Regions from separate parts of the Alteromonas sp. I10 genome, predicted to be linked through region 1. Evidence: predicted binding sites of a transcription regulator. Region 1 holds the regulator's gene; each other region holds the start of a gene.

What was found. The regulator LexA, encoded in region 1, represses DNA repair genes until DNA is damaged. The targets are predictions, from matches to a motif close to TACTGTATNNNNATACAGTA.
Region 2: BZA03_RS13750 (recombinase RecA) is a predicted target of LexA. The motif match lies at 4,305-4,324, and genes of this name have one in related genera.
Region 3: uvrD (DNA helicase II) is a predicted target of LexA. The motif match lies at 2,744-2,763, and genes of this name have one in related genera.

The regions. Positions count from the first base shown of each region.
Region 1 covers NZ_QJJN01000012.1:37,871-45,687, reverse strand. Annotated here, with positions in the region: gene plsB (glycerol-3-phosphate 1-O-acyltransferase PlsB) at 1-1,106, opposite strand, end outside; gene BZA03_RS18895 (diguanylate cyclase) at 1,374-3,659, shown strand; gene lexA (transcriptional repressor LexA) at 3,767-4,393, shown strand; gene coxB (cytochrome c oxidase subunit II) at 4,976-6,139, shown strand; gene ctaD (cytochrome c oxidase subunit I) at 6,149-7,777, shown strand.
Region 2 covers NZ_QJJN01000006.1:297,858-305,674, reverse strand. Annotated here, with positions in the region: gene BZA03_RS13760 (error-prone DNA polymerase) at 1-2,018, opposite strand, end outside; gene BZA03_RS13755 (DNA polymerase Y family protein) at 2,055-3,542, opposite strand; gene BZA03_RS13750 (recombinase RecA) at 3,542-4,291, opposite strand; gene BZA03_RS13745 (hypothetical protein) at 4,539-5,048, opposite strand; gene BZA03_RS13740 (DUF885 family protein) at 5,051-6,802, opposite strand; gene BZA03_RS13735 (DUF1820 family protein) at 6,841-7,176, opposite strand; gene BZA03_RS13730 (M28 family metallopeptidase) at 7,365-7,817, shown strand, end outside.
Region 3 covers NZ_QJJN01000006.1:185,222-193,038, forward strand. Annotated here, with positions in the region: gene BZA03_RS13230 (diguanylate cyclase) at 1-1,455, shown strand, start outside; gene cysE (serine O-acetyltransferase) at 1,553-2,359, opposite strand; gene uvrD (DNA helicase II) at 2,823-4,994, shown strand; gene BZA03_RS13245 (diguanylate cyclase) at 5,037-6,314, shown strand; gene rarD (EamA family transporter RarD) at 6,381-7,295, opposite strand; gene BZA03_RS13255 (magnesium transporter) at 7,525-7,817, opposite strand, start outside.

The sequences.
Region 1 (7,817 bases):
AAAACAGCTGTGTAGAGCTTGTTGCCTGCAAAACTGCGGCGTAAGAAAAAAGCACCGCCACGACGGAACATTTTTCCAACCGGCCAAAAGTTCAGATTGATACCTGCAGCGATATGTGGCGTAACCATACCCTCGTGATAAATCACGTAAGTCAATAATAGGTAATCCATGTGACTACGGTGGCACGGTACGTAGATGATTTCATGACCATTAGCCGCCAATTCACGAATGCGATCGGCATGACCTACACTAATACCGTTATAAATTTTGTTCCATATACGGGTAAGTAGCCTGTCGCCAAAACGAATTAGCCCTTCGCGGTAGTCTGCCGCGATTTCTGTGATGTAGGTTTGGGCAGTCTCTTTCGCTTTTTCATGAGACACCTTCTTGCTTCGTGATTCCTCAGCAATAGCGCGACGCACTGCATCAGAGCCCAACACACTATTATTGAGTTCTTGGCGCTCTAACAGCGTAGGGCCAGTCATGCTTTGGCGCTTTCTTTGAAAGTGAGTGCTTGCTACGCGCACAAGCTTATGTGCAATACTTTGGTCACTACCATGTTGATTGGACATCGCGCGTGCAGAAACGGCTTTAGAGTAGTTAATAAAGTTGTCGCGGCCCAAAAACAGCACAATGAACAACTTACGAAGCCAACTTGGCGCCGCTTTATCAGCAATGAGATCGCTTAAGCCTGGCTTTCCACGACCCGGGGCACGGCCCCACGTCACATAGACAGGAACAACTTGTAAATCTAGGTTTTCATGGTCTCTATGCAAATGAAAGAGGTCAGTAAAAACGTCTTCAATTCCCGTATCTTTAGCCGACGAGCGGAAAAGGGGCTGGGTTTTACGTAAAAATAAGGTCGACGAATACTCTCGCCCCGCTAATGTAAGGGTTTCTGTAGGACTAGGTAAACCTAGCGCTTTAGTCGACATTCTCAGTGCAAGTTGGTCAGTCACTGAGTTGGTGGGGAGTAGATAAACGATAGGTTTACTTTTATCTATTCCTAATTCGGTTTCAACGTTAACTGGAATGCTGTGGGCTTTAACCAGTAACTTAACAGGATAATGAAATACCGACAGAAGGGCTTTTCGCATCCACGACATGAATTATGTAATCCTATGAAATAAAAACGGGTGAAGTGTAACACAAACGCGTCACAATCTCGCGACAAGCCAATTTCATCGCTTCTCATGCTGTAATGACTATCCATAACATGGGAAGTTCAAAAGCGCTCTTCTCCTTTTCTTGTGAGTCACAGCCATTTCTATAATGGGTTCGAATACAGAGAACGTAACATTAGCTGTATTTAATTGCGGTACAGCCGGACTGTTACTACTTTTATAAGGGCAAATGAATATGAGCAAGCAGTAGTGGATGATCAAAGCCGGTTAAAGACAATTGATGACTTTATGCTCAATAGCGAAGTGCCGTTGGATCTTGATGATTTAATGATGGTGCTCGCAGAGGCATACAAGGTGCCGATCGCACTCATTGGCGTCGTCGGAGAGTTTGAAGAAACCTTTAAAGCACACTACGGAACCACTCTTTCTAAAGTCACTCGTGAACATGCGTTTTGTAGTCACGTCGTTGAAGAGCGCGAGCAGGTGGTTGTTAGCAACGCGCAAGAAGATCCACGGTTTATGCATAATCCTCTCGTCACCGGAGAACCTCACATTTGTTTCTACGCAGGAACGCCGATCGAGATAAATGATCAGGTAATCGGTGCCGTATGTTTAATTGATACCGTGCCAAGAGAAATAGACGCAAAACACTTAGAAGTTTTAGAGAGAATAGGTGCTTTGGTTAGTCAACATATTTCGCTTTCAAGAGAACACGAAGCGCTTAAACGCGAGCATGGGCTTATTGAGAAGTCTCCTATTGTGTTGGCAACGTGGCGCTATGATACGTCGTTGAGGCTGGTGTATATCTCGAAAAATAGTGAGCGTGTATTGGGAGTTTCACCCCAAGATTTGCTCACTGGAACGGTGGCATTGAGTGAGGTGCTGTCTGAGGAGGCGGAGGGTGATTTTACCTTTGCTATGCAGGCCCACATGGAAGGTGTTGAAACGCACACCTGCCGTCTTCAGATAAGGACGCCAACGCGTACTATTTGGGTGAGCATGATATCAACGGCAAATTTTCGCGAAGACGGCATGTTGTACTCGGTTCAAGCATTTTTGTTTGACACTAGTGACCAAAAGTATGTGGAAGATAAGCTCAACAAAACCAATCAGCGGATGCGTTTATTACTCGAGGCTTCAGAGTTAGGAACATGGGACTGGAACTTGGCCGCCGATGTTAATCAAGTCAACAAGCGCTGGTGCGACATTGTTGGTCTTGAGTATGAATACTATGACAGTGGCTCCCGCTTTTTTAGACAGCTCATTCATCCCGCGGATTACGTCAAAGTTGAAAAGCAGCTCAACATGCATCTAATTGGTAAGAGCAAAGTCTTTAACACCACATTTCGCATGAAACACACTGATGGCTCTTGGGTTTGGGTTGAAAGTTATGGGAAAACCGTTGAGACAGATGCCCAAGGTAAGCCGGTTCGTATAGCAGGTATTCATAGAGATATAACGCAGCGAATGGAAAGCGAACTGCATGAGAGAAAGAAAACCCAGCTCCTTCAATTTATCAATAAAACCCGGGCATCATATCTGCAAAACAATGACTTGACGATGGCGTGTCAGTCCGTATTGGCCGAACTCATAGATATCTCAGATAGCCAGTTTGCCTTCGTCGGCCAAATGAAAGGAGACGGTAGCTCATCTAGACTTTTCATTCATGCGATTTCTGAAATTGTTTGGGATAACAGTAGCTTTTCTCAATATGCAGAATACAAAAAACGAAACCTCTACTTTAGTAACTTCGACAACCTTTTTGGAACCTCAATTTTAACGGGAGAAGTTACCATTAGTAATGCGCCAAACAGTCACCCTAATTCCAAAGGTGTTCCGCACGGTCATCCGCGCATTAGCCGATTTTTAGGCCTACCTATAAAAGTGAAAGATAAAGTAGTGGGAATGGTCGGTTTAGCGAATAAGTTTGATACCTACACTGACGAAGATGCTGAGTTTCTACAGCCCTTTTTAGATGCATTGGCTGGCTTGTTCTACGCAGTAGAGCTTGAGGAAGCCCGAGCCGTTGCTGAAGAGAAGCTTAGGCATTTGGCGATGACTGATTCTTTAACGGGCCTTTATAACCGACGCGCGTTCCTTGACGAGTGCATCTCATTTTCAAAACAACATTGTCGTGGATGTGTTGCTATCGTCGATATTGATCACTTCAAAAAAGTAAACGATACCTACGGTCACGATGCTGGAGATCAGGCGCTTATTGCTGTTGCGAGAAAAATAGCTAAACATAATCAAACGCCAAATGTCGTGGCTCGATTAGGAGGAGAAGAGTTTGCAATAGTCATGATAGGTGACAAGAAAGAAGAGATCCATAGGCAGCTAGAAGCACTGCGCATTGCTGTTGAAGAAGGAAGGGTGACCTACAAGACAGACACGATGAATTTATCGATCAGCATTGGCGCAACATTTATCAAAGACACCTTTGAGGCGGATTTCAGCGCCCTCTTATCGCTTGCTGACAAGGCGCTGTACAGAGCCAAGGAGCAGGGCAGAAACCAAGTCGTATGGGATGAATAATAGTATTAGTACGTGGCTAAAACTGATAGCAAAAGACGCGGCAAGTGCTTGTTATTTAGTTTTAGGTGTATATACTTACAGGAACTGTATGAACAGACAGGTCTTTTATGCGCCCACTCACAGCTCGACAAACCGAAGTTTTAGAACTTATTAAAACAACCATGTTAGAAACGGGAATGCCGCCTACTCGTGCGGAAATAGCCCGTCAGCTTGGCTTTCGTTCTGCTAATGCAGCAGAGGAACATTTGAAAGCATTGGCGCGTAAAGGCGTGATTGAAATTTTGCCTGGTACGTCTCGTGGCATTAAGCTCAATATCCCTCTTGATAACGACGCACAAGAAGAAGAAGGCCTACCGTTAATTGGGCGTGTTGCAGCTGGTGAGCCGATCTTGGCGCAAGAGCATGTTGAATCGCACTACAAAGTCGATCCTGCACTGTTTCAACCCCATGCCGACTTTTTGCTACGCGTTAACGGTATGAGCATGAAAGACATTGGTATTTTAGACGGTGACCTTCTCGCTGTTCATCGCACCACTGATGTACACAACGGTCAGGTGGTTGTGGCGCGTGTAGATGAAGACGTCACCGTAAAGCGTCTAGAGAAGCGCGGGCGTGAAGTATTGCTTCATGCTGAGAATGATGAGTTTGCACCAATAAAAGTTGATTTGGCGACTGAACATTTTGCGATAGAAGGTATTGCGGTGGGTGTGATCAGAAACGCTGACTGGATGTAGTATTTTAGCTTGTTTGTATAAAAGCGGCGCGTTAGCCGCTTTTTTTATGTCTTTTGTTCCTGTTTTTTTCTTCAATCTGCCAACTTAGGTTTTATCCTGCCCAGCAAACCTGTTGGTTTTCTGCGCGCTTATTTTTATCATTACTCACGTTATTCTTTCTATGAATGCTTCAAGTATTTTCCATTTTTTATTGTGAATTTTGTTTGAAATCGACATTGAGTCATCGATTACTTATTGATTTCTTAACTAGTTAGTCGAGCATTTACTTTAACCCCGTGTTCAAAATGCCTGTTTGATTCCAAGGGCATCCCACAGCAATCGCTTTCTCTTTTTTGCACTTGAAATCCCCGCGACCATTTTAGTAAATGATTAAAAATTAACCACTTCGTTAAATTTTTAATAGAAAAGACTAGACGGCACGACATTATTGCGCAATTCTTATACAGAGATTAACAAAATAATAACAACGACTCTAAATTTGTTTTACAAGTTGAGGTTATGGGTCAATCGTTCGCAAACCATTTGGTAGGGCATCGCGCAAATTAATCAGCGTCTTTGACCACGCCATTACGGAGGTGCTGAGTGAAACAACTAACGACCGTTTTCGCAAAATGGTGTTCTAGTATACCAATTTTGCTTTTTTCCCCTTTGCTTTTTGCGCAAGAAGCAAGCGAAGAAGCCTCTTCGCTTAATTTGAGACGCGGTGCTACCGACATCAGTGGGCAGGTATACGACCTCCATATGTTGATGTTCTTCATTTGTGTAGGTATCGCGGTTGTAGTTTTTGGCGTGATGTTCGCCTCAATGTATCTACATAGAAAGTCCCGTGGCGCCAAGCCAGCTAATTTTCACGAAAACGTGAAGGTCGAAATTGCTTGGACCGTTATTCCTTTCCTTATTCTTATTTTCATGGCGGTACCCGCAGCGAATACTCTAATTGCTATGGAAGACACGTCTGAGCCTGACATGACGGTGTTAGTAACAGGCTCTCAATGGAAATGGCACTACAAGTACATGGATAGCGATGTAGAGTTTTATTCTTTACTCGCCACTCAGCGCGAGCAAATAGAAAACAAATTTCAGAAAACAGATAACTACCTGCTGGAAGTCGACCGTCCCTTGGTTATTCCTACTGGGAAAAAAGTACGCTTTCTTATTACTTCTGACGACGTTATCCACTCTTGGTGGGTTCCTGACTTTGCCGTGAAAAAAGATGCCAACCCCGGCTTTATTAACGAGTCTTGGGCCAAGGTGAATGAGCCGGGTATTTATCGCGGACAGTGCGCAGAGCTTTGTGGTAAAGACCATGGCTATATGCCGGTTGTGGTAATTGCTAAAGAACCCGCCGAGTTTGAAAAGTGGATGGGCGAACAAGAAGAGATTGTTCGTAAAGCAAAAGAAGAAGAGCAGCGTCTACTTTCTATGAATATGTCTATGGATGAACTGATGAAAGAGGGCGAGCGAGTATACAACGCAACGTGCGCTGCTTGCCATATGCCAAATGGTGAAGGTTTACCTGGCGTGTTCCCGGCATTAAAAGGCAGCAAGATGGCACTAGAAGATCAGCAAGGTCACATTGACATCGTGCTGCATGGAAAGTCAGGAACAGCCATGCAAGCGTTTGGAAAAATGCTAAGTCTTAAGGAAATTGCCGCCGTAGTCACTTACGAGCGAAATGCCTGGGGCAATAAAACTGGCGATATGGTTCAAGCCAAAGATGTCAACGCAGTGGCAAACGGAAACTAGGAGCAGACAATGAGCAAAGCAACTGAAGTTATTTCGCCAGATACCTCTGCGCCTCATGACGGTCACCTACATGATGACCATGAACACCACGATCATATTCCTAAAGGGATAACGCGTTGGTTGTTTACCACTAACCACAAAGACATAGGCACACTTTACCTGTGGTTTGCCTTTATTATGTTTTTAGTTGGTGGTGCGATGGCCATGGTGATCCGCGCTGAACTATTCCAACCCGGTCTACAAATTGTAGAGCCAAACTTCTTTAACCAAATGACTACGGTACACGGGCTTATCATGGTATTTGGTGCAGTAATGCCAGCCTTTACTGGGCTCGCAAACTGGCTTATTCCCATGATGATCGGCGCCCCTGACATGGCGTTACCGCGCATGAATAACTGGAGCTTCTGGATTTTACCAGGCGCCTTTCTCATTCTATTGAGCTCGCTCTTTATGGAAGGCGGCGGCCCTGCTTTTGGATGGACTTTCTACGCGCCCCTTTCAACGACTTACAGTGGCGATTCGACAGCGTTGTTTGTGTTCTCTGTTCACATCATGGGTATTTCATCCATTATGGGTGCGATTAACGTGATTGTGACCATCTTTAACATGCGTGCGCCAGGCATGACCTGGATGAAAATGCCGCTGTTTGTATGGACGTGGCTTATCACGGCATTCTTGCTGATTGCGGTAATGCCAGTGCTCGCCGGTGCGGTTACCATGGTGTTAACTGATAAGTTCTTTGGCACGAGCTTTTTTGATGCTGCTGGTGGCGGCGACCCGGTTATGTTCCAGCATATTTTCTGGTTCTTCGGGCACCCTGAAGTGTACATTATGATCTTGCCCGCTTTCGGCATTATCTCGCAAATTGTTCCTACCTTCTCTCGAAAGCAGCTGTTTGGATACGCGTCTATGGTGTACGCCACGGCGTCGATTGCGCTGCTCTCTTTTGTTGTATGGGCTCACCATATGTTCACCACGGGCATGCCGGTGTACATGGAAATGTTTTTCATGTTTGCCACCATGCTTATCTCGGTGCCTACTGGCGTGAAAGTGTTTAACTGGGTAGCGACCATGTGGCGCGGCTCACTGAGCTTCGAAATGCCAATGATGTTCGCTATTGCCTTTATTGTGCTGTTCACCATTGGTGGGTTGTCAGGGCTAATGTTGGCGATCACGCCCGTGGACTTCCAATATCACGACACTTACTTCGTTGTAGCCCATTTCCACTATGTACTGGTAACTGGCGCGGTCTTTTCCATCATGGCTGCGGTGTATTACTGGTTGCCTAAATGGACGGGAAAAATGTATGACACAACCTTAGCTAAATGGCATTTCTGGTGCTCATTGGTATCGGTCAATGTGTTGTTCTTCCCTATGCACTTTGTGGGTTTGGCTGGTATGCCACGCCGTATTCCTGACTATGCATTGCAGTTCGCTGATTTTAATAAATGGATAAGCCTGGGTGGTTTTGCATTCGGTTTATCTCAGCTCATCTTTCTTGCCCTGCTTATCAAGGCATGCAAAAAGCAAGGTGAGCCGGTATCAGCGCAAGTTTGGGACGGCGCAGAAGGATTGGAATGGGAAATTCCATCACCCGCTCCTTATCACACGTTTGAAACGCCACCTGTCGTTAAGTAACGGTAGGTGGAGTTGTGAATAGGTCATTCCTTTCAACCGG
Region 2 (7,817 bases), on a different contig from region 1:
GCCATGGCGCGACGCAGTTGATCGGCTTCTCCGCCACTGAAGCCAGCTGCAACCATGGCAAGCTGAATCACTTGCTCTTGGAAGATAGGCACGCCCATGGTTCGAGACAGAACTTTCTCCACATCTTTAGATGGGTAGCTAATGGTTTCGTTGCCGTGTCGGCGTATCAAATAAGGGTGGACCATATCACCCTGAATCGGACCTGGCCGTACAATGGCTATTTGTACGACCAAATCGTAATAGCGACGAGGTTTGAGCCTTGGCAGCATAGACATCTGAGCCCGTGATTCTATTTGAAAAACGCCTACCGTATCGGCCCGACAAATCATATCGAAAACCTGTTTGTCATCTCCGAGCTTAGTAATGAACGGAATACTGGTTTCAACAGGGTATTGTTTATTGATAAGAGAGAATGCACGACGTATAGCGCTCAACATCCCAAGCGCCAGTACATCCACTTTTAAAAGGCCTAAGGTTTCAATGTCGTCCTTATCCCACTGAATAATAGTACGCTCTTCCATCGCGGCGTTCTCAACAGGAACAAGATCGTAGAGCGGCCCTGCGCTAATAACAAAACCGCCTACATGTTGCGACAAATGTCGGGGCGTGCCCAGTAAAGCTTCGGTAAGGGTAATTAACTGCTGCACCCTAGGCTCTTCAGGGTTTAGCCCAAGCCCCGCCAGCTGAGATTTCCACGGAATAACGCTGTCTCGGCGATTAATCTGCTTTACCACAAAATCAAGCTGTGATTCGCTAAAGCCCAGCGCCTTGCCCACATCTTTAAAAGCCGACTTAAAGCGATAGCAAATAACCGTAGCCGCGATAGCGGTTCTTTCCCGGCCGTACTTTTGATAAATGTATTGGATGACCTCTTCACGGCGTTGATGCTCAAAATCCACATCAATATCTGGCGGTTCGTTACGCTCTTTGGAAATAAAGCGCTCGAACAGCACACTTATTTGCCTTGGGTCTACTGCGGTTATTTCCAAGCAATAGCACACTACCGAGTTGGCCGCAGAGCCGCGCCCTTGATACAAAATACGTTGTCGCTTGGCAAACTGAACAATGTCGTAAATGGTTAAAAAGAAATACTCATACTCTTGCTCGGCAATAAGCGTAAGTTCTTTTTCTATGGTTTGGCGAATATCAGGGGTTATACCTTCAGGAAAGCGCACTTTTATGCCGGCCTCTACACGTTCCCGCAAATACGAAGTGGGCGTATACCCTTCAGGTACAAGCTCTGCAGGATAGTGGTAGCGCAGCTCTTCTAAAGAAAATGTGAAAGCGTGAGCAAGGGCATTGGTATTGGCAATCCATTTCTCAGGGTAAAGCTTTTTAATTTTTTGTACGGTTCGCAGACTACGCTCTGCATTACTCAACGCATCCCGACCTATTTTGTCTACACTGGTATGCACGTTAGTAGCATGCAATACATGTTGAAGCGGTAGTCTGTCAGCGTGATGCATGAGTACACCTGTACAGGCAATAACAGGAAAAGGATAAGCAGACTGCAGATGATTGTAATGCGCAAACCTGTGGTGATCTCGTCCGTCTAATAGGCGCTGAGCGCCAATATAAGCATCAATGCTCGGGTGTTTTTGCAGCCATTCAGCCCAATGCTTGTCTTTAGCTTCTTTGCCACTTGGTAGCCAAATGAATTTGCAATGGCGAATGGTACGCAAGTCCCACTCGGCTAGTTGGTATTCACCTTTCTCAGAGCGACGCCTCGCGTTAGTAATAATTCGGCATAGTTCGCTATAGGCCGCTTTGTTCGGGCACAACAGCACAAAAGATAAAGTGTCATCAAATACAAAGTAACTACCCACAATAAGCGTAATTGGTAGGCCCTGATGCTTAATTTCGTCGAAAGCCCGTACCACTCCCGCTACTGAGCATTCATCGGTAATGGCAAGTGCGTCGTAACCAAGGAAAGAAGCCGTGGTAACAAGCTCTGCGGGGGAAGAGGCACCGCAAAGAAAACTATAATTGCTTTGGCAAAAGAGCTCACTGTATTTCATGATATTGCCTTTACCTTTTTCTTTAACCGCATACCGCTAGCAAAAAAGGCCCTGCACCCACCAGCAGTTCTCTTCATCTTTAAACACTAAAAGCCTTACGCATTGCTCAGTTTGGGCGATGAAATAATCACGCTTTGTTGGGCTGTCATGCCACCACTCGCTATGTAATCGCACGGGGCCAAAGCAAATTTGGGTAGCCTGAATAAGCGGTTTAGGTACATCAAAAGTGAAGGTGGGCGTAATGTCACTGCTATAAGCATAATTACGGGTGCAGTTACCGACGCTCGACTCCGTCACCGTCATATATTCAAACTGATGGCTGTCGGCAGCGCGAGGTTGAAACGTACTGTTATCGCCTAGCTTCGCGTTTAAGCGCCCAATTAATTGCTTTTGTGCAATATCGTTAAATCTGTCGCTAAAAAAGTCGCCATTCTGCGTATCCATTTCTTCAAATTGCTGACAGGTAAGCGCAATGGCTGTGGCTGGTTCAGGTAGCTCTAGATTCTCAGTTTTAAGACTAAACAAGGGCAGCCAACTTTGTACTGAAGACTGAGGCAGTGCCGAACGTATATTAATATCCATTACAGGTGCTTCTCTGAAATGAATATGTACACTGATGCTGGATGTATATAAGTTTCTTGCCCGTAAATAGTGAGACAAATGCTCAAACTGCTGGGTGACAAAAGGGGTTAGATGCTGTGTGTTTTCAATATCAAAAGGCAATAGGATAAAGTTATCGAAGTGCTCCAAAGGCCTAAATAACGTAACGCGTGGAAAGGTTTCTCCCCTTAACGCAGTAAGATACATAATAGTGTTATTGTCAAAGCGCCGACCCAGTTCTTGTACCGGCATGGCAAGCAACTGTTGTACGCAGGAAACGCCCACCCTTGCCAAAGAGTCAATGACTTTGGGAGATAGAGCCGTAATAGAAAGCGGGCACGCACTTAGCGCTTTTTTTATGTCATCGGATGTATGTAAGTAGGTATTAAATTTATGAAGCGCTAATACTTTTGCGGCCTCAATTGTCCATGCGCTAGCAAAATGATAACGAATATCTGCTTCAGCCAGAGCTTGAGTTAAGGTTTTCCACAGTGGCGTATGGCCGCCATAGTAATGAGTTAGGTTATCTAGCCTTACTGCCAGACCGCTGACACTATTCGAGTGAATGTGGTTGTCTAATACGATGTCAGAAGCCAGTGGGTAAAGCCGATGGGCTAACTGCGTCAGCATATGCTTTTCGGCTTCTTCACTGAAAGGCAGAATATGTACGTAAGGGCATAGCGCCGCCGCTTGAGCTAGCCCATGCCCAATTTCAATACCTTCTTTTCTCGCAATATCATTACACTGCGTAATTTTGTTTGTTTTACTGTAGTACACCGCAACGGGGGTATTCGACGCTAACGATGAATACTGGTTGTTAGTTTCGTGTTTCGGCAATTGGCTATGTGCACGTTTACTTCTAGCCGCTTTGATGTGGCTGTCTAAAGTTAGTTGGTAGCAGTAAATATAAGCCCACAGCATCATTAGCTCACAGAGTGTAATGCCTGATCGGAAAGCGTGTTGTGTGCCATGGCCCATTTAATAGCCTGATTGTCGGGTGTCCACCGATGGGAAATAACAATGTTATCTTTGGGCCACCCATGACGCTGCTTGCGTATGTTCACCGCCAAAGCATGGGGATTGCCTTTTAGCGCAATATCCAACGTGATGGGTAATGCACTGTCGCTTTCATTCGACAGGTTGGCTTGTGAATCACTTAAGCTGGCCTTTGGGTAACCTAACTGTGAGGCCTGCTGTTGCGGTGGAGTATACAGTAAGCACAGCGCATCATTATGCGTTGCTGCTACCTGTAGGCGTCGTGCTTCTTTTTGATTTACAGCATTACTCCACAGCACTACGCAATGGCAAGCCGTACTTTTTAAACATTGCTCTGCTGCCCACAACGACTCTTGTTCAGAACCTGGTTTTACTACCAGCACTTGTTGCGCTTTAAGCCCCAAGTTTTCTAACCACGGCGACTGTAGTAGCCCGGGAGGGTTAATAAATACCACCAGCTTATGCGTACGGTGTTGGCATATAACCTGTTTAAAGAGTGAAAGTTCACCCATGCCGGTTAACGAAGAGATACGGACAAGACCTGTAGATGCAACGCCACCGTTAAGTGCTTTATCCAGACGCGGAAAACCCAGTGAAAACTTGGTTTCACTTTGTCTTTGATCTCTGGCCCGCCAAATATGCGGGTGGTTATTAAGCACGGATAACGATTTATTCATGGCACTCAAAATAAACTGTATTTTTATACAGTATTATAGTGCAGCAATAACCCTTTTCAAGACAAAAGGTTTTTGGCTTGTTGTTTTAAGTGCTAACTTACTGATTAGTCTGGAAAGGTAAAAAGATTAAACTTTTAAAAGTGTAGGAACATGGCTAGGGTCGCTGACCTTACTACATAGCAAAGCAGACGACCCTGCCATACAGTTAGCGCTGTATAAGCGCTAACGAGGGACATAGAGTAAAATGTTACTCTTCAGATGGTTCTTTTTGAGCCTTTGTAGTCGTGCCACTTACTGTTGCTGTAACGGTTTGGCAAAAAGCAATGAAGCCGTCGGCCGTATTTTTTGACCACACCATACGTACGTTGCTAGGGAGTGCTTTCACCACCTCACGAATTTCCTCAAGCGTCACTTCTTCATTAAGCAGCACCTTGTTCAGTGATTCCTCAAATGACATCCCTTTCTCACAACAGGCCATGACGATAGTCGAAAAGTTGCGCATAAGCGGGTGCAGCGCATTGTATTGAGTTTGGTCGATAAGGCGGCTTTTATAGGCACTTTCAATACGCGCAGTAAGATTTTTCTCCAGCGCATCTGTAACAAGAACAAGGTTGCGGTAAGCATACGTAACCTTGTTGTTGGTCTGTTTATTCGAGTGACGCAATAGCGCCAGCTCTTTCTGTAAATTCTGCGCTCGCAGCACAAAGTAAATTAAAAACAGGATAAGTAATCCAACAACACCAAATGCAACGATCATGTTTATTGTGCCTTTTGTTCTTCTATAAACGTGTTGATGTTTTGCTCCAAGATAAACAGTGGAACTGAGCCGTTTTCTAACACGGCGCGGTGGAATTTACGCACATCAAAACGCTCGCCTAATGCTTTCTCTGCTTTCTTGCGAAGGCCTTTAATTTTGATTTCACCAATCTTGTAAGACAAGGCTTGCGCTGGCCAAGAGATATAGCGGTCTATTTCAGTATTTACGTTGTGTTCTGAAAGCGCGGTGTTTTCCATCATATAATCAACCGCTTGTTGACGGCTCCAGCCCATCGTGTGCATACCGGTATCCACAACCAAACGACACGCACGCCACATTTCGTAGCTTAAGCGACCGAAGTTGTCGTACGGCGTTTCGTAAATACCTGCTTCAATACCCAAAAACTCAGAGTACAGACCCCAGCCTTCACCAAACGCTGAAATATAGGTGTTACGACGTACCATCGGTAAGTCTTCAAGCTCTGCTGCCAACGATATTTGAAGGTGGTGGCCAGGCACTGCTTCGTGCAAGGTCAGTGCAGGCAATGCATACAAAGGGCGCTTATCAAGGGCATACGTGTTTACCCAGTAATATCCTGGCTGGTCATCGCGGCTAGGATGAATGTAACGGCCCGTTGTATATTTGGGCGCGATAGCGTCTGGTACAGGCGCTACACCGTAGGGTGTTCTTGGCAGATACTCAAAGAGCGAAGGAAGTTTTGCGTCCATTTTCTTTGCAATAAACGACGCCTCTTTCAGCAAATCTTCAGCGCTGGTGGCATAGAATTGCGGGTCTTCGCGTAAAAACGTAATGAATTCGTTAATGTCGCCATCAAAGCCAAGCTCATCCACAATTTGCTGCATTTGCGCGCGAATGCGTTTTACTTCAGACAAACCTAAATCATGGATTTCCTGAGGCGTCATATCCGTGGTGGTGTAATGCTTGGCTCTATTGGCGTAATACGCCACGCCATCAGGCCAGTTATTCGCGGCAATATCTTCACGGGCGTTGGGAATGTATTCGTCTACCATGAAGTCGTAGAACATTTGATATGCAGGCAATACGCTGCTGTTTATGGCTGCCTTGCCTTGCTCCGTTAGCGCTGATTTTTGCTCGGCAGTAAAGTACTCTGGGAAACGGGTAAATGGAGAATAAAAGCCACTGTCCACTGCATTTTCAACAATGTATGACGCCACCGAGTTCTCAAACCCTTTCAGCACGACTTTAGGTTGCGTGTAGCCTTCTTTTAGCGCCTGTTTCATATACGCAATTTGTTGGTCAAAATAAGGCTTAAGCGCATTTAGGCGGCTAATGTAGGCCTGATAATCTTCTACGCGCTTAAAGGTGGATAAATTAGGAAGCGAGGCCATTGCACCGTGAAAGCCATATTCTGAATTGATAGGCACTAAATGCGCGCGATACGTATATTCGTCCACATAGTTAGCTAAACGATATTGTTGCATCAGCAAGGCAATATAAGCATCAGTAGAGATGTCTTCTTTTTTATACTGACTTAAGGCCTTTTGAAAAGTACGCCATTGTTCATTTTGTGCTTTCAGGGCTTTGGGAGAGTTGTCTGGTAATACGTGAGCGAGTGAAGTATCGCCTTCGCGAGAAGCTAGAAGCGGGGAAACCGAAAGCTCGTATTGCCAAATGTCATCAAGTAGTTGATACAAGCTTTCATCGTTAAGGTCCTTTGCAGATGAGCTAACGCTGCAAATAAATAATAATGCTGCTAAAACATAGCGATACATAAGGGTCTCCGGCAACCTTCACCGGAATGACCCGGCGGTTACTCTTTCGTTGGTGTATATATTGGACTAGGGAAAGCAGTTACTTTATCAGATTTATTTTCTAATTTAGTAATTTTGGCTGAACCTTTTTTATTTACGGCGTCAATGCGCAAAATGTTGTGCATCGGTACATAAGTTTTTGTTACTTCAGAAAATTCGGTTTTCAACCTTTCATGACTAGGGTCTACAACAACACTTGTGTGAGTATCCCACACAAAGTCACCTATCTCGATAAAGCCAAACAAAGCGCCCTGCATAAGGCTTTTTACGTATAACTCATAGCGCTCACCGTTGCTGATGAACTGAACGCGGTAAAGAATGTCGTCTTTTGACATAGATGCTGCTCTTCACTAAAAAATATAAAAACACCCGGAAGCTGAGCCGGTATGTGGCTAACAATTTTACCTTGCTCATAAAATGCGAGCAACGGTAGGAAACACATGGTAAACGTTAGTAGTTTAATGGTATTCCGCCTATCAACTGCGTTACCATGATGCACACTTAGTTATATGGTGAAATTAGAATGATAAAAAAACTCCTTATAGGTAGTGCAATGACAGCAATGACCTTTGCTGCTACTGCCCATAACCACGCATCGACAGACAATGCTTTTAACCCTGATACACAGCGAATCAAATCGCACCTGTTTTTCCTAGCAGATGATTTGCTTGAAGGTCGTGACACGGGCTCTCGTGGCCATGAAATTGCGGCGCTATATATTGCGACCGAATTTGCTAAATATGGTTTGAAGCCAGCGGGTACAGACGGCTACATGCAAAACGTAGCGTTTCGCAAAGCGAATCTGGTTCAAGAGTCTCCCAAGTTTACTTTCACGCAAAACGGCGAAACCGTCGATTTTGACTACCCGAAAGAATATCTAGCTAGCCCGAGCTTGCTTAGCACCGAGGCTAATGTAAAAGGTGAAATGGTCTTTGTGGGCTACGGCATTGTGGCAGACGAGCTATCTCACAACGAT
Region 3 (7,817 bases), on a different contig from region 1:
AAGCCAACCTCGAATGTTCATGAACATGCCGAGACAGGTCGCTCTTTTTGGCCGTTTAAGCCACTGTCTGGCTTGTATCAAGATGTATTTATTATCTTGTCTTGGATTGCCATATGGCAAATTGGACGCATTGTTGAATACACTGAACACGCCAGTGTTTGGTTTCCTGCGGCAGGCTACACCCTTGCATGCTTCTTAGTTTTAGGTTGGCGCGCGGTAGTGCCTATTATGGTGGCCGCCATTGCGATTACCGTCTGGAATGGTCATAACTACTCGCTGCCGTTAAGTAACGTAGAAATGATGTGGGGCGGTGTGTTATTCGGCGTTGCACATATGCTTCCTTACTATGCAGGAGCCAGTGTTCTCGGCCATCTATTGAGAAAACCCGACGTCACCACACCCCAATTAATTGTCTCGTTCTTAATTATCGGCTGTATTTCGTCGTTAGTTGCCACGCAACTTGTCATTGGTTCACTTGTTCTCACTAATCAGATGTCAGCGGCGGATATTAAAGATGCGATGCTGCCCTTTTGGATAGGGGATATGGCTGGTGTTGTTGTGCTTGCACCTCTTTTTGCTGGCTTGTTAGTAAAAATAAGTGCGGCTTCTAAAATAGACCTCTTGGCATTTTCTAACTGCGCTTCATCCGATTTACACAGCTACTTTAAGAAAGTGGTAATCAATTTGGCCCTCATACTATTCGTCATGTTACTGGCAAAACTTACCCAGTCCCGTGATAGTGCATTTGCTATCTTTTTTCTCGCCATTACCCACATGTGGATAGCGTGTACTGAAAGTACGAAGCGCAATGTTATAAGCCTTGCAATAAGCAGCTTATGCATTGTTTTGCTGGTGCATATATTCGCCTTAATGGATTACGTCAAAGTGTATCAGTTTGCACTCAACGTTATTGCAGCCAACGCGTTGTTTGGTATAGCCATTCCTCAGTTACAAGCAGACAATGCTCTGCTCAAAGACCGTGTTTTTGTGGATACCTTAACCCAAGCTTATACGCGGGAGTATTTGGCCCAGCGCAGCGCACTTGAAATGGCTCAGAGCCGTGAATCTGGAAGCTCGCTTTATTTCGTTATGTTTGATTTAGATAAGTTTAAACGTATTAATGACGAATTAGGCCATGTAGACGGCGACAACGCATTGCGCCGTTTAAGTCAGGTGACGAAGGATATTGTGCGTAAAGCGGATGTTTTTGCCCGTTTCGGCGGCGACGAATTTGTACTGCTTCTGCCTAATATCAGCGAGCAAAACGCCCTTAATTTGGTGGAAAAAGTACGTGAAGGAATAAACGCAATCGTTATTTCAGACGTGTCATTATCATCGAGCTTCGGCGTCACTCTTATGCAGCAAAGCGATACACTCGAGACACTTATTCAGCGCGCCGACCGCGCACTCTACGCATCAAAAGAAAAAGGCGGCAACACAATAACCCTCAAATAATGGGGTCAGAGTACATTTAATCGCTCAAATACGCTGAAGACAAAAATGTACTCTGACCCCATTATTACGAAAGCAGAAATGTACTCTGACCCCAATTTTATACGTGGGAGTTATCTTCTAGTACGTTTTGGCGCATGGATTCACATGGGCTTTGACAAACCGGTCTCCCAACCACTTTAGCTGGAACACCCACCACAGTAACGTGAGCTGGAACACTATTAAGTACAACGCTACCAGCGCCCACTTTTGAGCCTTCACCTATTTCAATATTTCCAAGGATCTTGGCGCCAGCGCCAATTAACACGCCTTGGCGAATTTTAGGGTGACGGTCGCCCGACTCATTACCGGTACCACCTAATGTAACGCTCTGCAAAATAGATACGTTGTCTTCAACTACTGCAGTTTCGCCCACTACAATGCCGGTTGCGTGGTCAAACATGACGCCTTTACCTATACGCGCAGCAGGGTGGATATCTACACCAAAGCTTGCCGAGTTGCGGCTTTGTAAGAATAAAGCAAGCTGATGACGCCCATGAACCCAAAGGTAATGCGCCATGCGGTGTACTTGCACAGCATGAAAACCTTTAAAGTGAAGTAAGGGAGTAAGGTAATCGTTGACCGCCGCATCCCGCGCCTTAATCGCTAGAATGTCAGCAATAGCCGCTTCGCTGATGCCAGGTTCAAGTAAGTAAGCTTCATCGAAAACTTCACGAATGGCGAGCGCAGGCATGACGTCGTCTGCCATTTTGTTCGACAGAATAAAACTAAGCGACGATTCAAAGTTGTGATGTGCAAGAACACTGGCATGCACATAGCTAGACAGCAAAGGCTCTTTTTCAGCAACAACTTGCGCTTCTTGTTTTAGCGTAAACCAAAAATCGATGGGCGTTGTAAGTGCGGTCATGAGCATGTCCCGTTATATAAAAATGCTGTGTTCTATCAGAAAATTGGGTAAGCAATCTAAACTTGTTCCTTGCTGTGCATATCTATGCTGACAAAAGGGAACGCGTAAAAGTTTACCTGAGTTTGATGTGATGCAATACCGATGTGATACCGACCAAGCGCATAATTCGATCAATTTATCGAATTAATTCGTTATAGCTAATAACCGTATCGTACATGTATACATCGTTAAAGCACTCTGCTCTCTCGCTGCGTCTAACTGAGTGCTTCCATTAATTTAATAGAACGTTCAGAGCGCTCGTATCTTTCATTAACTAATACTTAAAATCATGATTGCACACGAACGTATAATGCCGTTGAAGTTTATCTTCACAGGGAAAAACTGGACTGTATAAATTAACAGGCAGGTGGCATAATAGCGCGCTGCTGAATGTATAACACTATCAACTAACAGGTACCACACTATGGATGTATCTCGACTGCTAGACGAGCTAAACGACAAACAGCGTGAAGCAGTAGCAGCCCCACTATCTAACGCCCTAGTTTTGGCTGGCGCGGGCAGTGGTAAAACCCGCGTATTAGTGCATCGCATTGCGTGGTTAATGGAAGTCGAAAACATCGCCCCTTTTTCTATTTTGGCAGTGACCTTTACCAATAAAGCAGCCAAAGAAATGCGCGGCCGAATAGAGTCGTTGATGGGTCGCAGCCTGCACAATATGTGGATCGGTACCTTCCACGGGCTTGCACACCGCCTGTTACGCGCGCATCATGCAGAAGCCAACTTGCCTGAGAATTTTCAGATAATTGATTCGGATGATCAGTATCGACTTATTCGCCGCATTCTGAAGGCCATGAACTTGGACGAAAAGCATTGGGCACCTCGTCAAATTCAGTGGTACATAAATGGCAACAAAGACGAAGGCTTGCGCCCTCAGCACATTGAAACCCACGGCGATCATATTCAAAAGACCATGCGCGAAGTCTATGCGGCATATCAAGACGCTTGCGACCGTTCAGGCTTGGTAGATTTTGCTGAACTGTTGCTACGCGCACATGAATTATGGGCTAAAAACCCAGAAGTATTAGCCCACTATCAACGTCGTTTCCGTGCAGTGTTGGTTGACGAATTCCAAGATACCAACAATATCCAATATGCATGGCTTCGTATGCTGTGTAGTGGTGGTAATAATAACATTATGATTGTTGGCGACGACGATCAGTCTATTTACGGCTGGCGCGGCGCGAACGTAGATAATATTCAGCACTTTCTGAAAGACTTCAACGAGCCTACTACTATTCGCCTTGAGCAGAATTACCGCTCTACAGGAAACATTCTTAAAGCGGCGAACACGGTTATCGACAACAATACGGGCCGTTTAGGGAAAGAGCTTTGGACGGAAGACGCGCAAGGCGAGCTGATTTCTGTATATGCGGGTTTCAACGAGCTAGATGAAGCGCGCTTTATTGTTTCGAAAATCAAAGATTGGCTTAATCAAGGCAACGCCCTCACTGATACCGCTATTCTTTACCGAAACAACGCCCAGTCTCGAGTACTGGAAGAAGCCTTGCTGCACGAAGGACTGGCGTATCGCATATATGGCGGTCTGCGCTTCTTCGAACGCCAAGAAATTAAAGACGCCCTTGGCTATATGCGCATGGTGAGCCACCCGCACGACGATGCGGCTTTCGAGCGTGTAGTAAACACCCCAAGTCGCGGTATTGGTGAGAAAACCTTATCGCAAGTGCGCGACACCGCGCGAATGCACGACTGTTCAATGTGGCAGGCGTGTCAATTGCTCATTAATGAAGGTGGCTTTAAAGGCCGCGCGCTAAACGCTATGCAAAGCTTTGTGTTGCTAATTACTGAGCTAGAGCAATCCACGTTAGATGAGCCCCTTGACCAACAAGCCGATAAAGCTATTCGCCAGTCTGGTCTGTACGCCATGTACCAAGCAGAGCGCGGAGAAAAGGCTCAAGCACGACTAGAAAACTTGGAAGAATTGGTTACTGCATGTAAAACCTTTATCGTGCCTGAAGAAGCCGAAGAAATGTCGCCTCTGGCAGCCTTTCTAGCCCATGCGTCGCTGGAAGCGGGTGAAACCCAGGCGGATAAAGACCAGGATGCCGTGCAGATGATGACCATTCACACCGCCAAAGGCCTTGAATTTCCACTGGTATTCTTAGCAGGTGTAGAAGAAGGCATGTTCCCTAGCCAAATGACTAACGACGAGCCAGGTCGAATGGAAGAGGAACGCAGACTTTGCTATGTTGGTATGACCAGAGCAATGCAAAAGTTGTATATTACTTATGCAGAAAGTCGTCGACTCTATGGCCAAGATAAGTATCATACTGCTTCTCGATTTATTCGCGAAATGCCAGCAGACTGCGTTGAAGAGGTTAGGCTGAAATCGACTATTTCGCGGCCCGTGCACAACCGCTTTAGCCAAGCGACGTCGCACGCCAGTTTTGAAGAAACGGGCTTTAGTTTAGGTGAGAGAGTTGTACACCGTAAATTTGGCGAAGGGATCGTACTTAACTACGAAGGGAGTGGTGAGCACGGTCGAGTTCAAGTAAACTTCGACGAATTTGGCAGCAAATGGCTGGTACTTGCTTACGCAAAGCTGGAGAAAGCGTAACATTATTAATAGGCAAGGTAGCCTAAACCTAAGTTGAAATGTATGCAGCAACACGTGCTGATCATCGAAAATGGTGAAGGCAACCTTGAACTTATAGCGAAATTAGTACGCCGGGCAGGTCTTACCCCCGTTGGCGCAACGTCGCTGACAGAAGGCAAAGCACGGTTTTCGCAAAACATGCCGGAAACCTTTTTATGTGCCATCGTAGCCTATTCGTTGCCCGATGCGCCAAAGGGCGAAGCTATTGATTTTACTGTTGAGTCTTTCATACCCACCATCGCAACTACGGAAAGTTTAGACAGCGCTATTCGCGATAAAGTCCTTGAACGGGATGTTGTCGATTACATCCCCAAAGAAAATTCACAAAATTACGACTACTTAAATCGCCTTATTAGCCGGTTGGAGAAGAACAAGTCCACAGGGGTCGTGGTGGTAAGTACTAACCGGGTTTTGCGCTCAAAAACGGTTTCATTACTTCAGCGTCATAACTTTATTGCATTTGAATGCTTAACGGCTACAGACGCAATGCAATGCTTGTCTGAACATAAAAACGTACGTCTTGTTATCACCGACAACACCTTGCCTGATATGACAGGCACGCATTTTGTTGCCAGTTTAAGGAAAGCTTTCTCTAAAGAACAACTTGCCATTATGGGGGTAGCCGGAGGCAAAGGCATGTTGATGTCTGCGCACTTCATTAAAAGTGGTGCAAATGACTTCTTACGCGTGCCCTACTGTCATGAAGAGTTTTTGTGTCGGGTAATGCAGAACGTGGAATATATTGAGAGCGTTGAAGAAATTCGCCGTGTGGCCAACACCGACTATTTAACAGGTTTGCCTAACAGGCGCCATTTCTTCTACATGGTTACCGTACAACACCAAAACTTATCTGAAGATCACGCCTTAGCCCTTATTGACCTCGATTTTTTCAAATCGATAAACGATACCCATGGCCATGACGCCGGTGACATTGTGCTAAAAGCCCTGGCGGCGCTTATCGAGTTTTATTTCCCAGATGAAATCATCTCCCGGTTTGGCGGTGAAGAGTTTTGTATTTATATGCCATCTACACCTTTAAAAAAGGCGTGTGAACGCTTAGAGGATTTCAGAAAAGTGGTGGAAGCGGAAATTATTCAACTGCCTAAAAGCGACATCAAAGTGACCTGCAGTATTGGGGTAAGTGGCGCCCACACTCAGCGCGTAGATAAGCTACTAAGCCTTGCCGACAAGCAGCTTTATGCCGCCAAAAATAGTGGGCGTAACCAAGTGAAGTGCGAACCACCAGATGTTCCTCAGCAAGAGCAAGCTTCACTGCTTTAGCTTTTCACTCAATCAACCGCCGCTTAGCTGTCCGACGTTTAAATAAAGACTTGTGCGCAAAAGCCCCTACTCCACCGCTAGCTTTCGCGCTTTACGCTGACTGCGGTAATTAACTAGCGAGTCGGCACTAAACAAGATAAGCGCAAACCACACAAAGCCGAAGGTCACCAAGCGCGACTCTTCAAGCGGTTCGCCGTACAGGTAAACCGCCAGAATGAACATAAGCGTTGGGCCAATGTACTGAAAAAAGCCCAGCGTTGAATACATAATGCGCCTTGCTGCAGCGGTAAAACAAAGTAGTGGCGCGGTAGTTACAATGCCAGCCGCTAAAATAAGGGTATTTAGCGTGGCGTCGTTATTAAATAAGTTACTGTACTCAGAGCCAAAGAAGACCCAGTAAATAATAGCGAATGGCGAGAGCATTAAAGTTTCAATGAATAGGCCGGGTAGCGAGTCTACAGCCACTTGCTTTCGCAATAAGCCATACACACTAAAACTTCCCGCAAGCACCAGGGCAATCCACGGCACGTGGCCATAAGAGAAAATAAGAATAGCCACGCCAATAACGGCAAGCCCAACGGCTACACGCTGTAAGTTACGCAACCTCTCACCTAAGAAAAGTCGCCCTAAAAATACGTTGATAAGAGGGTTGATGTAATAGCCAAGGCTTGCATCAAGAATATGGTCGTTATTAATTGCCCAAATAAACAAGAGCCAATTCGCCCCGAGTAACAACCCTGCAACGAATAAAATTTGCATAACGCGCTTATTGCGAAAGGCGGCGCCCACTTTGGGCCACTGCTTTAGCGCGGCTATAAGCCCAACCAAAAGCACCACAGACCAAATTACCCTGTGCATCAGGATTTCAGCAGCCGGCAATACCATCAACTGTTTGAAATAAACAGGTGCGACACCCCACATGCTATATGCGGCAATTGCACAAATAACGCCGACTTGAGCGGCACTGGCTTGCTTAGACAAGACTGACTCCAACGAAATTCGGGGGAAGAAGGCGCGTATTGTTTATCAGGTTAGGTGAATTCACAACCCTTAACGGTTTCCAATGCGGCAAAGGACGTGTAACAAGCGGCATAATTAATGAAACGCAATTAACAAAAAATGAAAAAGCCCCACTAAATGTGCTCATTCAATGGGGCCTAAGATGCGTTCGTCATGAAAAAACAGGACAAGGTTTATCGCGGGAATGGTGCTACAGCAGAAACAGTGTGCCCAAACCTAAGAATGCTACAAAGCCTACAATGTCGGTTACGGTAGTCAAAATGACCGACCCCGACAGTGCTGGGTCTATTTTCAGCTTGTCCAATATTACAGGTACAAACACGCCTGCAAGTGCGGCGGCTACAATGTTGAACAGTATGGCCAAACAGATAACCAACCCTAACATGGCATCGGTAAACCAGAAATAAGCAACAACGCCAATTACCAAGGCCCAAATCACGCCATTAACGCCGCCTACTTTAAGCTCTTTCACCATCAGCGCCC